One region of the Kitasatospora sp. NPDC092039 genome, then DNA from elsewhere that is predicted to be linked to it. Evidence: riboswitches for the same ligand, from Rfam matches in the RefSeq annotation. Region 1 holds a riboswitch; each other region holds the start of a gene.
The links. A riboswitch is a leader RNA that binds a small molecule or an ion and turns the genes downstream of it on or off. The one in region 1 is predicted to bind thiamine pyrophosphate.
Positions count from the first base shown of each region.

Region 2: it holds a riboswitch for thiamine pyrophosphate, as region 1 does, so the genes downstream of both, thiC (phosphomethylpyrimidine synthase ThiC) here and ACIQI7_RS07065 (purine-cytosine permease family protein) in region 1, are expected to answer to the same signal.
Region 3: it holds a riboswitch for thiamine pyrophosphate, as region 1 does, so the genes downstream of both, thiO (glycine oxidase ThiO) here and ACIQI7_RS07065 (purine-cytosine permease family protein) in region 1, are expected to answer to the same signal.

Region 1 is NZ_JBIVSD010000003.1:168,724-171,986, reverse strand. Features, by position in the region: gene ACIQI7_RS07070 (glycerophosphodiester phosphodiesterase) at 1-207, opposite strand, end outside; gene ACIQI7_RS07065 (purine-cytosine permease family protein) at 321-1,739, opposite strand; TPP riboswitch at 1,732-1,876, opposite strand; gene ACIQI7_RS07060 (S1C family serine protease) at 2,291-3,263, shown strand, end outside.
Region 2 is NZ_JBIVSD010000003.1:385,606-388,868, reverse strand. Features, by position in the region: gene thiC (phosphomethylpyrimidine synthase ThiC) at 1-1,638, opposite strand, end outside; TPP riboswitch at 1,633-1,767, opposite strand; gene ACIQI7_RS08015 (DUF5326 family protein) at 1,949-2,149, opposite strand; gene tenA (thiaminase II) at 2,391-3,062, opposite strand; gene ACIQI7_RS08005 (cupin domain-containing protein) at 3,112-3,263, opposite strand, start outside.
Region 3 is NZ_JBIVSD010000004.1:86,751-90,013, reverse strand. Features, by position in the region: gene thiS (sulfur carrier protein ThiS) at 1-208, opposite strand, end outside; gene thiO (glycine oxidase ThiO) at 205-1,389, opposite strand; TPP riboswitch at 1,384-1,496, opposite strand; gene ACIQI7_RS09970 (NAD(P)/FAD-dependent oxidoreductase) at 1,627-2,832, shown strand; gene ACIQI7_RS09965 (Rv2175c family DNA-binding protein) at 2,875-3,240, shown strand; gene thiE (thiamine phosphate synthase) at 3,237-3,263, shown strand, end outside.

The sequences.
Region 1 (3,263 bases):
GCCGATCCGGCGGTCGTGGACGCAGACCAGCGCGCCGTCGGCGGTGACCCGGACGTCGCACTCCAGCGCGTCCGCGCCCTCGTCGAGCGCGCGCCGGTAGGCCGCGAGGGTGTGCTCGGGCAGGGCGTGGGAGGAACCGCGGTGGGCGATCACCTGGACGGGCGGCACGGTGCGCGCCGTCGTCGAGGACAGGTCTGGGCTGGTCACGGGCCCAACGATAGGCGGCGGAGGTGAAGCGCGGACGAAGCCGGCCCCAACCTGTGGGGCCGTCTTCGTCCGCTCGGTGCCGGGCGGTTCCGTTCAGTGCCCGGTGGTTCCGTTCAGCGCCCGGCGGTGCGGCGGCCGAGCGGGGTGAGCGCCCAGGTGACCAGCGCCGGCACCACGAAGGCGAACAGCGAGGCCGAGGTCCACTCCTGCGGGCTGAAGTGCAGCGCCTCCCGGGCGGAGGTCCAGAAGTCCGTCCACCAGTCGGCCACCCGGGTCGGCGCGATGAGCTGGTAGACCGCGAAGCCCAGCGCCCACGGCAGCAGCATCAGCCAGCGGGACGGCGCGTCGGCGGAGAGGTTCCAGCCGCGCCGGCCGGCGCCGAGGAAGTAGTCCACCGCGAGCACCGCCAGCAGCGGTACGAACACCGAGCCGATCAGGCCGAGGAAGCCGTAGTAGGTGTCGGTGAACTCGTCGATCTGCAGCGCCAGCACGGTGGTCAGCGCGCCGATCGCCCCGGAGAGCACCCGGCGGTCGACCTTCGGCAGCAGGTTCTGCACCGACATCGCGGTCGAGTACACGTTGGCGAAGGACTGGTCGGTCTCGCGCAGCACCAGCACCAGCAGGAACAGCCAGCCGGCCCACACGCCGAGGAAGGAGTCGAAGATCCGGTTCGGGTCGCCGTCCGACTGCAGCAGCGCCATCAGGCCGAGCACGTAGCACCAGACCTGGGCGATCGTGTAGCCGGAGAAGCTGCCCCAGAACGCCGAGCGCGGGGTGCGCGAGTGCCGGGTGTAGTCGGCGGCCAGCGGGACGAAGGAGACCGACACCGCGATCATCGCGTCGGTGGCGCCCAGGAAGCCGTGCCAGTTGCCCGCGCCCGGGTCCGGCACGCCCTGGCGGCCCAGCTGGACGGTGAAGTACACCATCGCCACCGCGACCGCCCCGGCCACGAAGCGGCGCAGCACCGCGATCGAGCCCAGCGGCCAGATGGTCAGCGCGGTGGTCAGCGCGCCCGCGAGCAGGACGAACAGCCAGCGGTAGCCGGTGGTGTGCGCGACGGTCTGGGCGCCCGCCGAGATGGTCAGCAGCTCGAACACGCCCCAGCCGACGCACTGGACGATGTTCAGCACCGTCGGCAGGTACGACAGCCGGGTGCCGAACAGCCCGCGCAGGTTCGCCATCGCGGGGGCGCCGGTCCGGGCGCCGATCAGCGAGGCCACGCCGAGCATCGCGGTGCCGACCGCCGTGCCGACCGTGATCGCGGTCACCGCGGCGGCCAGCGACAGCTCGCTGCCGGGGGCGCCGAGCACGGTGGCGGCGGTGGAGAAGCCGATCAGGCTGACGCCCAGGTTCATCCAGAGCGCGAAGTGGTCCCGGAAGCGCAGCGTGCGCGGCGGCTCGGTGTCCAGGACCAGGGGCGCTTCGACGTGGTCGGGGCGCTCCAGGACGGCGGTCGCGCCGGGAGCCGGGGTGTCCGGACCGGAAGCGGGGGCGTTCGCGCCCGAAGAAGAGGATGGCGAAGCAGGCGGCATGGCCGATACTCCCTACGCCGGCATTACCCGGACAGGTTCCGGCGGTCAGCGCCCCCTCGAACGGCCGTCACTCGTGTGGCGTACGGTCGACATGCGCACTCTCAGCCTGGTGGGTCCAAGCTCCCGCGTGTCAGTTTGGAGCGACAGGCTAACCGGCACGGGGGCGAACACCCAAGGCCGAGGGCGTGCGGTCCGCATCGCGGGACGCCCGGCGGGGAGGGGAGCCTCGGCCGTCGGTACCGGCGTCGGTACCGGCGTCGGTGCTGGTTCCGGTGTCCGTACCGGGTCGGTTCCGGTGTCCGTACCGGGTCGGTTCCGGCGCCGGTGTCGGTGCCGGCTAAGGATTCTTATGAGTTCTTCAGAGGGGTCCTTACGGCAAACGAATCGACAGTGCGAAAAACTATGGTCCTTGGTTCTGCCAGCTATGGAGGTCGTCCGTGAGCACCGAGCGCGAGGTTGGGCCCACCGGGCCGCAGGGGGAGCAGCCCGCAGGCCTGGGGGCGGCCGAGTCCGCTTCCGAGGGCCCCGCTCAGGGCGGGCACAAGCCGACCATGGCCTTCCGGCGGGTGCCGGAGCCGGAGGCGGGCGCGGCCGGGGCCGCTGCCGTCGAGGCGGCTCCGCCCGTCGACGCCGGGTCGGCCGAGGGCGTCCCGGCGCCGGGTGTTCCGGCGGACGCGGGCCAGGCGGAGGGCGGCCACAAGCCCACCGTCGCCTTCACCAAGGTGTCCGCGCCGCAGGCCCCGGCCGCACCCGTGGCCGCCGCCGGGGAGCCGGCCGTCGACCCGGCCACCGGGTACATCGACGCGCCGCCGCCCGTCCTGCTGCCCGCCCCGCAGGCTCCGGCGGCCCCGGCCGCCGCCGCGCCCGCCGCCCCGGCGCTGCCGCCGGCCGGCAACCCGTACGCCACCCCGACCCACGGCGTCCCCGCCGCCGGTCCGCACGAGGGGTACGGCGCCGCCCCGGCCGTTCCCGCCGCCCCCGCCGCGCACGGCCACCACCCTTTCGGGGCCGGCCAGCCGCTCGGCGGCTGGGGACCCCACGACTCCGCCTCCGGCGGCGCGGGCTACCCCGGCGGCCCGGCGGGCCCGCTCGGCTACCCGGCGGACCACTCCGGCGCTCCGGGCAGCCCCGGCGGCCCGCGCAAGAAGCGCGGCGGCCTGGTCGCGCTGATGACGGCCGTCGCGCTGGTCGCCGGTGTGGCCGGCGGCGTGCTCGGCGTGACCGTCGCCGACCGCTCCGACAGCGTCGGCTCCGCGAACGACCACCGCAGCACCACCGTCCAGGCCAGCGACACCCAGAAGAACGAGCCCGCCCCCGGCTCGATCGCCGCCATCGCGCAGAAGGCGCTGCCCAGCGTCGTCACCATCAAGGCGCAGGGCAACGGCGAGTCGGGCACCGGCACCGGCTTCGTCTTCGACACCGAGGGCCACATCCTCACCAACAACCACGTGGTCGCGCCGACCCTCAACGGCGGCAAACTGACCGTCAAGTTCGCCGACGGCAGCTCCTACGGCGCCTCCGTGC
Region 2 (3,263 bases), 220 kb from region 1:
CGAGCAGAAGTGGGCGGTCTTGGCGGGCTCCGCGGGCAGGGTCTCGTCATGGAAGTCGCGGGCGGTCTCCGGGTCGAGGGCCAGGTTGAACTGGTCCTCCCAGCGGAACTCGAAGCGGGCGTCGGAGAGGGCGTCGTCCCAGGCCTGGGCGCCGGGGTGGCCCTTGGCCAGGTCGGCGGCGTGGGCGGCGATCTTGTAGGTGATCACGCCGGTCTTGACGTCGTCCCGGTTGGGCAGGCCCAGGTGTTCCTTGGGGGTCACGTAGCAGAGCATCGCGGTGCCCCACCAGGCGATCATCGCGGCGCCGATGCCCGAGGTGATGTGGTCGTAGCCGGGGGCGACGTCCGTGGTCAGCGGGCCGAGGGTGTAGAACGGCGCCTCGTCGCAGATCTCCTTCTGGAGATCCATGTTCTCCTTGATCTTGTGCATCGGGACGTGGCCCGGGCCCTCGATCATCACCTGGACGTCCCGCTCGCGGGCGATCCGGCCGAGCTCCCCGAGGGTCTTCAGCTCGGCGAACTGCGCCTCGTCGTTGGCGTCCGCGATCGAGCCCGGGCGCAGCCCGTCCCCGAGCGAGAAGGTGACGTCGTAGGCGGCGAGTATGTCGCAGAGCTCCTCGAAGTTGGTGTAGAGGAAGTTCTCCTGGTGGTGCGCCAGGCACCAGGCCGCCATGATCGAGCCGCCGCGCGAGACGATGCCGGTCTTGCGGCGCGCGGTGAGCGGGACGTAGCGCAGCAGCACGCCGGCGTGGACGGTCATGTAGTCGACGCCCTGCTCGCACTGCTCGATGACGGTGTCCCGGTAGACCTCCCAGCTCAGCTCCTCGGCCTTGCCGTCCACCTTCTCCAGGGCCTGGTAGAGCGGCACGGTGCCGATCGGCACCGGGGAGTTGCGCAGGATCCACTCGCGGGTGGTGTGGATGTTGCGGCCGGTGGAGAGGTCCATGACGGTGTCGGCGCCCCAGCGGGTGGCCCAGGTCATCTTCTCCACCTCCTCCTCGATCGAGGAGGTGACGGCCGAGTTGCCGATGTTGGCGTTGATCTTCACCAGGAAGTTGGTGCCGATGATGGCCGGCTCCACCTCCGGGTGGTTCACGTTGACCGGGATGACGGCCCGGCCGCGCGCCACCTCGGCGCGCACGAACTCCGGCGCGAGGCCCTCCCGCAGCGCCACGAACTCCATCTCCGGCGTCACCACGCCCCGCTTGGCGTAGGCGAGTTGGGTGACGGCGACGCCGTCGCGGCCGCGCAGCGGGCGACGCGGGCGGCCGGGGAAGACGGCGTCCAGGTTGCGCAGGTTCCCGCCGCGCGGCGAGGTGTGCTTGATCCCGTCGTCCTCGGGGCGCGGCTCGCGGCCGTCGTACTCCTCGACGTCGCCGCGCTGGCGGATCCAGGGGTCCCGCAGCGCGGGCAGGCCGCGCCGCACGTCGGGCTCGTAGGACGGGTCGGTGTACGGGCCGGAGGTGTCGTACAGCGGGACGGTCCTGCCGTTGGTGAGCCGCACCTCGCGGTACGGGACGCGCAGGTCGGGGCGCGATCCCTCGCGGTGGGCCTTGCGCCAGGCCGGGGTCGGGTAGCCGGTGCGCTCGCTGCTGGGGGCGCCCTGGGCAGACTGCGGCTGTGCTTCGAACGTGGTCATCTGACCTCTACTCCCTACGCCGGCATTACCCGGTCAGGTTCCTGCGGTCGACGCAGCCGTCGGTCCGTCCGTCGACGTCCCGGTCAGCGCCCTCTCAGCCCGGTGCTCCGAGCTCCCGCGTCGCAGGCGGTGTTGCCTGCACACGACGCCCAACACCGTAGCGAGCGGATCGCCGCAGGTCCAGAGCGCCTCCCGGCCCGCCCGCGCGGCCGCCCCCGGCTCAGTCGCGTGGGCCACCGGAGAACGGCCGAGGCCCGGCGCCCCTCGTGGGAGGGGACCGGGCCTCAGGGCGGCGTTGCGGGGTGGCGGGTCAGCTCCTGGCGGCCTTCTTCACCAGGACCACCACGGCGGCCGCGATGCCGACCACCACCAGCAGCTTGATCACGATCGAGAGCAGTGCGCCGACGACGCCGAACACGAACGCGACGACGTTCCAGGCCAGTACCAGGACCAGCACCGGGATGACGATGTTGCGCACCCAGGAGGGCAGCGACTTCCAGAGCTCAGCCATGTCGGTTCCTCTTCTCCCCTCGGGTCGGCCGCCGTCCGGTGCCGCATCCCGCTTGCTTTCGGTACTTCGATCGTACGGGGGCGCGAGTGCCGGAACGAGGCCCGGCGGCCCGGAGAGAACCCCGAGATCACCCCTACCCCGACCCCCCGGGTGACCCCGGAGAACTCGTCCGGCGGAGCACAACCTCCGGCGTTCCGGAGCGACCAACTGGTGCCGGGAGCAAGGCCGGTCGGCGAACGGCTCAGACCGGCCAGCGCTCGCCGCGCCAGGCGGCGTCCCAGAACATCCACTCGTAGCGCGAGGTGGTCACGAAGTGCTCGACCACCCTGCGGCGTTCGGCCGCGGAGAGCTCCTCGCCCAGCCGGTCGGCGAGCGCCAGCACCCGGCGGACGACCGACTGGAAGGCCTCGTCGCCGTAGGTGGAGATCCACTTGGCGTAGAGCGGGTCGGGCGAGCCCTGGGCGAGCAGCGCCTCGCCGACCCGGGCGTAGATCCAGTAGCAGGGCAGCACCGCGCCGACCGCCTCGGCGAAGGAGCCCCCGTAGACGGTGGCCAGCAGGTAGCTGGTGTACGCCCGGGTGGTGGGCAGCACCGGCTCGGCCGCGGCCTGCTCGGCGCTGCCGCCGAAGGCGGTCAGGAACTCGGCGTGCATGCCCTGCTCGGCGGCCAGCGCGCCGACCGCGTCGTCGGCGAAGGCCCGGACGTCCTCCTCGCCGGGCGCCTTGGCGGCGCAGACGGCGAGCGCGCGGGCGTAGTCGCGCAGGTAGTGAGAGTCCTGGACGACGAAGTGGCGGAAGGCCTCGCGCGGCAGGGTGCCGTCGGTGAGCCCGGCCAGGAAGGGGTGGGCGAGGATCTCGGCGTACACCGGCTCGATGGCCGCCCAGAGTTCTTCGGTCAGCGTCTTGGTGCTCATGACGCGACCCTAACCGGCGGGCCGCACGCGTCCTCCGACGCCCGGGCGTTCAGTCCTCCGGAGGGGAGAACACCACCAGTACCCGCAGTTCCTCGGTGACGTGGTGGAACCGGTGCGGGGTGCCGGCCGGCACGTACACCACCGTGCCGCGCCCGACCGTCGCGGTCTCGGCGCCGACGGTGAGTTCGGCCCGGCCGCTGA
Region 3 (3,263 bases), on a different contig from region 1:
TCCGGTCGCCGGTGTTCAGCGCCGTTCCCGGCCACGAACCGCGGGGCACCACGGCCTCGTTGAGCGCGGCGGCGACACCGGTGTTGGCGGCGCTGACGGCGGACACCACCTCGGCGAGGGTGGTCGTGGCGGGCACCCGGCGGGGCTCGCCGTTGACGGTCAGGGCGATCGAGTTCCGGGCGGTCTGGTCGTGGGTGGTCTCGGTCATGCGGAGGCCTTCGTCGTGGAGCGGTCGGGGGAGAAGCGCAGGGGGGTGAACGGCCGTGCGAGCTCGGGGACTTCGCCGGTGGCGAGGTACTCGGCGACCAGGTCGGCGGTCACCGGGGTGAGCAGGACGCCGTTGCGGTAGTGGCCGGTGGCGGCGACCAGCCCGGGCAGCGAGGTCGGGCCCAGCAGCGGGGCGTTGTCCGGCGAGCCGGGGCGCAGCCCGGCCGAGGTCTCCAGCAGCGGGAGTTCGGTGATGCCCGGGACCAACTCGTGCGCGTCGCGGAGGAGTTCGTACACCCCGCCGGCGGTGACGGTGGTGTCGTAGCCCTGCTCCTCGGTGGTCGCGCCGACCACCAGCTCGCCGTTCTCCCGGGGTACCAGGTAGAGGTGCCGGCCGCGGACGACGGCGCGGACGTTGCGGGACAGGAACGGGCGGTAGGCGTCCGGGACGTGCAGCCGCAGCACCTGCCCCTTCACCGGGCGGATCGCGGGCAGCACCCCCTCGGGCAGGCCGGGCAGCCGGTGGCTGTGCGGGCCGGCGGCGAGCACGGTCCGGTCGGCGGTCACGGTCTCGTGGGTGCTCAGGCGGGCGCCGGCCGCCCGGCCGTCGCCGACCAGCAGCTCGACCGCCTCGGCCCGGTGGACCAGGACACCGGCGCGCTCGCAGGCGAGGACCAGGGCCCGGAGCAGCCGGCGGCCGTCCACCTGGTGGTCCTCGGCCACGTGCAGGCCGCCGCGCACGCCGGGGGCGAGCATCGGCTCCAGCCTGCGGGCCTCCCGGCCGGTCAGCCAGGCCGAGTCCAGGCCGAGCCGCTGGTGGAAGGCGTGCAGTTCGCGCAGTTCCTCGCGGTCGTCGGAGTCCAGCGCGACGGCGAGCGTGCCGCACCGGCGGTAACCGGTGTCCTGGCCGCCGCTCGCCTCGGTGAGTTCGGCGGCGAAGGCCGCGTACCGCTCGTTCGAGGCCATCCCGAGGCGCAGCAGCGGCTCCTCGCCGTACTGCAGCTCGGTGACCGGGGCGAGCATCCCGGCCGCGACCTGGGCCGCGCCGCCACCGGGGGAGGGGTCGACCACGACCACGTTCCGCAGGCCGCGCTGGGCGGCGCGCCAGGCGACGGCGAGGCCGATGATCCCCCCGCCGATCACCAGCACGTCGGCGTGGGCGCCCGATGGCAAGCGTGACAAGGCTGCTCTTCTCCCTTCGCCGGTATGACCCGGATCAGGTTCGGACGGTCGCAGGCCGTGTCAGCCCGCCTCTCAGCCCGGTACGCCGGGCTCCCGTGTGGTGTTCCCACCTTAACGCCGGGGGTCGTCCCGGCCGAAGGCGCGTACGAGGCGTGGACGGGGGTGGGACGGTGGGGTGGGACAGCGGGGGGCGGCGGGGCGGGACGGCCCGCGGCCGCCGGCCGGCGGCTGAGTACAGTGACGGGCGTGGCAGAGCTGAGCGGAACGGATCGGGTGGTCGTCGTCGGAGCCGGGCTGGCCGGGGCGCAGTGCGCGCTGAAGCTGCGGCAGGGCGGCTGGCGGGGGCGGATCGCCCTGGTCGGCGAGGAGCCGCACGCGCCGTACGACCGGCCGCCGCTCTCCAAGGACGTGCTGCTCGGCAAGACCGACTCCACGGCTCTGGACATCGACTACGGGCAGCTCGGCATCGAGCTGCTCACCGGCCGCCGCGCCACCGGCCTGACCCCCGGCGTGCTGCACACCGACGGCGGCGACCTCCCGTACGGCTCGCTGGTGATCGCCACCGGCGCCGTCCCGCGCGCACTGCCCGGCGCCGAACGGGCGCACCTGCTGCACACCCTGGACGACGCCCTGGCGCTGCGCGCGCTGCTGCGCCCCGGGCTGCGGCTGGTGCTGGTCGGCGCGGGCTGGATCGGCGCCGAGGTGGCCACCGCGGCCCGCGCGGCGGGCTGTGCGGTGACGGTGGTCGAGGCCGGTCCGGCGCCGCTGCCCGGCGCGCTGCCGACGGGGATCGGTTCGGCGATGGCCGCCTGGTACGCCGGGGCCGGGGTCGACCTGCGCTGCGGGGTCGGCGTGGCCGCCGTCGAGCCCGGCGCGGTGCTGCTGGCGGACGGCTCCCACCTGCCCGCCGACGAGGTGGTGGTCGGCATCGGGGCCCGCCCGGCGACCGGCTGGCTGGCCGGCTCGGGGGTCGAGCTGGACCCGACCGGCGCCGTCGTGGTGGACGGGCGGCTGCGCACCTCGGTGCCCGGCGTCTTCGCGGCGGGCGACTGCGTCAGCTACCCCTCGGCCCGGGCCGGGGCCCGGCTGGCCGTCCAGCACTGGGACCACGCCCTGCAGTCCGGCGAGGCGGTGGCCGCCGCCGTGCTGGGCGCGGACGGGCCGGCCTACGACCCGGTGCCGTACTTCTGGTCCGAGCAGTTCGGGCGGATGGTCCAGTACGCCGGCCGGCACGCCGACGGCGACGAGCTGGTCCGGCGCGGCGACCCGCGGGACGCCGACTGGTCGGTGCTCTGGCTGCGCGACGGCGTGCCCAGCGCGCTGCTGACCGTGGACCGGCCGCGCGACCTCACCCAGGGGCGCCGGCTGATCGAGCGCGGCACCGCGCTGGATCCGGTCCGCGCGGCCGACCCGGCGGTGCCGCTGAAGGCGGCCACGGCGTAGGGCCGTGTGCGCGGGAGGCGTCCGAGGTGGCAGTCTGGTGCCGTGAGCGAGATCGATGCCAAGACTGAAGCCCTGGTCCCCGAGTGGCTGTACCTGCCCGACATCTCCGAGAAGTGGGGTGTGCTGGTCACCGAGGTCCGCAACATGGTCAAGAAGGGTGACCTGATCGCGGTCCGCCGCGGCCCCAACAAGTCCCTGCAGGTCCCGGCCGCCTTCATCGACGAGGACGGCCCGGTCAAGCACCTGGTCGGGCTGCTGACCGTGCTGCGGGACAGCGGGTTCTCCGACGACGAGATCATCGCGTGGATGTTCACCGAGGACGAGTCGCTGCCCGGCACCCCGGTGCAGGCGCTGTGGGAGAACCGGGCGACCGAGGTCAAGCGCCGCGCCCAGGCCATGGCGCTGTGACCACCGACCCGCGCGCCCGGCTC